Regions from separate parts of the Vibrio sp. V31_P5A7T61 genome, predicted to be linked through region 1. Evidence: predicted binding sites of a transcription regulator. Region 1 holds the regulator's gene; the other holds the start of a gene.

Region 1 (2,182 bases):
GCATCGTCGAAAAAGTGGTTTGGTGCACAACTTGATAAACATTGTGCACATTTAACATCAATTGGAAGGATTATGGGCCGAATTTGATTGCGAGTTACTGCGTTGCAGTCTAGAATCTTGCTGGTTATTAACAAGATTAAATGTAACCAATAGGCCGCTATTTAACAGCGGTTTTTGTGTTTTTATTACTTTTAGGCTGACGTTAGCCTATACCCGAAGAATGAGACGTTGTAAAAAGGCAGCATCGACAGTGCTTAAAACAAACCTCTCTCCTATCACGATCTCCTAACAGGGCGATTGCACTTTCGGGACATAACTACTGCTCTAGTTACCTAACGCCGAGCAGTCACCGACAGGATAATTTTATGGCTACGATTAAAGACGTTGCACGCCTAGCAGGCGTATCGACAACAACCGTATCTCATGTCATCAATAAAACACGTTTTGTGGCAGAAACCACTCAAGAAAAAGTCTTGGACGCGGTTAAACAGCTGAATTATGCACCAAGCGCCGTCGCACGCAGCTTAAAATGTAACACCACGCGTACGATCGGTATGTTGGTGACTCAATCCACCAATCTATTCTTTTCTGAAGTGATCGATGGTGTTGAAAGCTATTGCTATCGCCAAGGCTATACACTGATCCTCTGCAATACTGGTGGTATCTACGAGAAACAACGTGACTATATTCGTATGCTTGCTGAAAAGCGGGTCGACGGTATGTTGGTCATGTGCTCCGATTTAACGGAAGAGTTACTTGAGATGTTAGAGAGTCATCCCTCGATACCTAAAGTTATTATGGATTGGGGCCCGCAAACATCACAAGCCGATAAGATCATTGATAACTCTGAAGAAGGGGGTTATCTAGCAACGAAATATTTGATCGAAAATGGGCACACTGAAATTGCTTGTCTAAGTGGTCACTTTGTTAAAGCCGCCTGTCAAGAACGTATCGCAGGCTTTCGGCGTGCCATGGCAGAAGCCAACCTAACGGTAAAAGAAGATTGGATTTTAGAAGGCAATTTCGAATGCGATACTGCCGTTCTAGCCGCGGATAAAATCATTGCTATGGATACACGCCCGAGCGCGGTATTCTGCTTTAATGATACCATGGCATTAGGTCTGATCAGCCGTTTACAGCAACGTGGCATACGCGTGCCAGACGATATGTCAGTCATTGGTTATGATAATATTGAGTTAGCCGAATATTTCTCTCCGCCACTGACCACGGTCCATCAACCTAAACGCCGTGTTGGGAAAAATGCGTTTGAAATATTGTTGGAGCGCATCAAAGATAAAGAACACGAAAGACGTATTTTTGAAATGCACCCTGAAATCGTGGAACGTGACTCAGTCAAAAAACTCACCGCTAAATAGATAACCACTTCATTGACCCATTATTGAGCAAAAAAGACTTCAAACCCAATCGTAGCCTTAGCGCCACGATTGGGGGGCAATCTTTGCCTAATTCAAATCAAAATGAAACAAACATCATATAAACAATCACTGAGTGTGATATTTATTCAATGATTTGTTTATTTTATACATCCAAGTTATACTATTTTGTCAATAATGAAACGTGTCACGCACAGGGCAAACCATTTGAAAAGATGGGACGCAAAGCCTCCGGCCTAAACCATAGTGGTAGGTAGCGGGGTTGCCGATGACAAAATAGCTAAAACAAGCAGTCAACTCCCCCTATTATTATGCTTTTTGACGTTTTGCTATTTTCTCGGACCTGATTTTGCTGGCGAATTGCTTAATACACCGAGAATGACAGCATGGATAAACCGGTATTAAAAGATTCAATGCGGCTATTCGAACTGCTTGGCCAGGTCAAGTCGCGCTCAATGTTTGGTGGCTTCGGCATTTTTGTCGATGACACTATGTTCGCTTTAGTCGTCAACAATCAACTCCATCTTCGAGCTGACGATGAATCTGCTAAAGTTTTTACCGAAAGAGGCTATCTGCCCTACGTTTATAAAAAACGGGGCTTTCCTGTGGTAACTAAGTACTTTGCTTTACCTGATACCTGTTGGCTTGATCCAACGACCATTTTGCAGGAAGCAACCGTCGCCTTACGCCAAGCCAAATCGGAGCGAGAGCAGCAAGAGCAGACTAAACCCACTCGTCTTAAAGATCTGCCTAACCTACGTTTAGCAACCGAAAGAATGCTCAAAAAA
Region 2 (2,182 bases), on a different contig from region 1:
TTGTGATTGAACCTAATTATTTGAAAATAGAGCCTATTTACGCTTCAAGAATAAACTTAATAACAAAGACGATCGCCATAATCCAAACACTAAGCGAAACGTGTCGACCTTTGCCACTCAATAGTTTAATCACGGCGTAAGAGATAAAACCAAGTGCGATACCTTCAGCTATTGAGAAGGTTAAAGGCATTAATAAGCAAGTCACTACCGTCGGTGCCGCTTCTGTAAGATCTCGCCAGTCGATACTTACCAAGCCGGACATCATTAGAATCGCGACATAAAACAACGCACCCGCCGTAGCGTAGGCAGGGATCATTCCCGCTAATGGCGAGAAGAATAATGCAAGTATAAATAAAATGCCAACAACTACCGCTGTTAAGCCCGTGCGACCGCCTGCAGCCACACCTGAAACACTTTCGACATAAGATGTGGTATTCGAGGTGCCCAATAATGCGCCGACAGACGTCGCTGTCGAGTCAGCAAGCAATGCTCGATTTAAACGTGGAATTTTACCATCTTTACCAATGAAACCCGCTTTGTTTGCCACTCCAACGAGAGTTCCAGCGGTATCAAACAGGTCAACAAACAAGAAAGCAAACACAATTGAAATCATGCCGATTTCAAATACGGCTGAAAAATCAAGCTGCATGAAAGTTGGAGCAATACTTGGTGGCGTAGACATGATGCCTCCCCAAGTCACATCGCCAACAATCAACCCTAAAATAGTCACCGCTAAAATAGCGATCATTACCGCCCCTTTAACACCGCGATGAACCAGAGCAATCGTGAAGAAAAAGCTTAACGCCCCCAACACAGCAGGCAACGAGGTAATCGCTCCCATTGACACCAAAGTTGCCGGGTTATCGACCACAATGCCAGCATTTTTAAGCGCGATAAATGCTAAAAACAAGCCAATGCCGGCAGAGATACCCGTGCGTAACGACATTGGAATCGAATTAATGATCCATTCACGAATCTTAAATAGACTCAATAGGATAAATAAAATACCTGAGCAAAATACCGCCGCTAACGCCACTTGCCACGTATACCCCATGCCAAGTACAACAACATAGGTAAAGAAAGCATTTAACCCCATGCCAGGGGCTTGTGCTATCGGGTAGTTAGCGACAAAACCCATAATAAAACAGCCAATCGCTGCCGCTAAACAGGTCGCCACAAAGACAGCACCACGGTCCATTCCTGCATCCGCTAAAATTGCCGGATTCACAAAAATAATATAAGCCATGGTCAGAAACGTCGTGATCCCGGCAATGATCTCAGTGCGCACGGTTGTGCCATTTTCACTGAGTTTAAACAGTTTTTCCAACATGGTAGAATCCTAATACAGACAAAGTAAACGGTTGCGTAATCGATTGGCGAGGATTATAAAGTTATCAACAGATAAATTCCATACACAACTACTATCAATCTGTAGGAAAAAAACGACTTTATCTATGCTAAAAACGTGACAGCGCCAGACCAACGTTCGTGAAGTGATACTCGCGAGGACAATGCTCATCTGCTGAGAAAAGGATTATTACGGATCGTTAAGCATAAAAAAACGCCATCTGAGTACAGATGGCGGTGAATTATTTTAATCACTGTAGATTAACAATAGATTCTAATATAGGGGTGAACAAAACTACATAACTTTCAAGTGGTTAATTTAATAACCAAAACTTGATGGATAAGTAAAGTTGCTAGTAAAAACAGAGTTGTTTTTCCAGAACATTACACAAGATAAACCTTTATTCATAACTATCACCTTTAAAATCAAACGTCATTAAGTTGATTTCTCAGTTCCTTGGAGGCGATAAATCGGACTCATCCTTTGAGCATTTTTTCTTCACTTGGGAAGTTGGTTACAAATATACCACCAAGAAAATTAATTACAACACTTTTGGTGACTAAAATCACAAAAAGTACAAAAAAACACTAATCCCGACGAAGTTTGGTAATTTAATTACACAAATATCAGTAATAATGTCTTCACTCCTCACTCAACATGGGGAGACCCTCTCGTCCTTAAAGCCTCAAAACGATTGAACAATACGTGTATCATTGACACTCAATAAGCGGAATGTTTCACGCTGTCGTCATCGTTCAGTCGAATAAACAAAAGATAGCCTTGATCGCGACTCACTGAACAACGATGAACAATGTGACTAGCGTAACGAACGTG

The links. Region 1 encodes PurR, which represses purine synthesis genes. Its sites were predicted from a motif close to TNANGNAAACGTTTNCNTNA; they were not measured.
Region 2: CAG58_RS11330 (NCS2 family permease) is a predicted target of PurR. The motif match lies at 1,350-1,369, and genes of this name have one in related genera.

Annotation. Positions count from the first base shown of each region.
Region 1 covers NZ_WXWI01000025.1:105,339-107,520, reverse strand. The annotation lists gene purR (HTH-type transcriptional repressor PurR) at 366-1,376, shown strand; cyclic di-GMP riboswitch class I at 1,582-1,664, shown strand; gene CAG58_RS05395 (TfoX/Sxy family DNA transformation protein) at 1,781-2,182, shown strand, end outside.
Region 2 covers NZ_WXWI01000051.1:85,954-88,135, forward strand. The annotation lists gene gpt (xanthine phosphoribosyltransferase) at 1-1, opposite strand, end outside; gene CAG58_RS11330 (NCS2 family permease) at 38-1,330, opposite strand.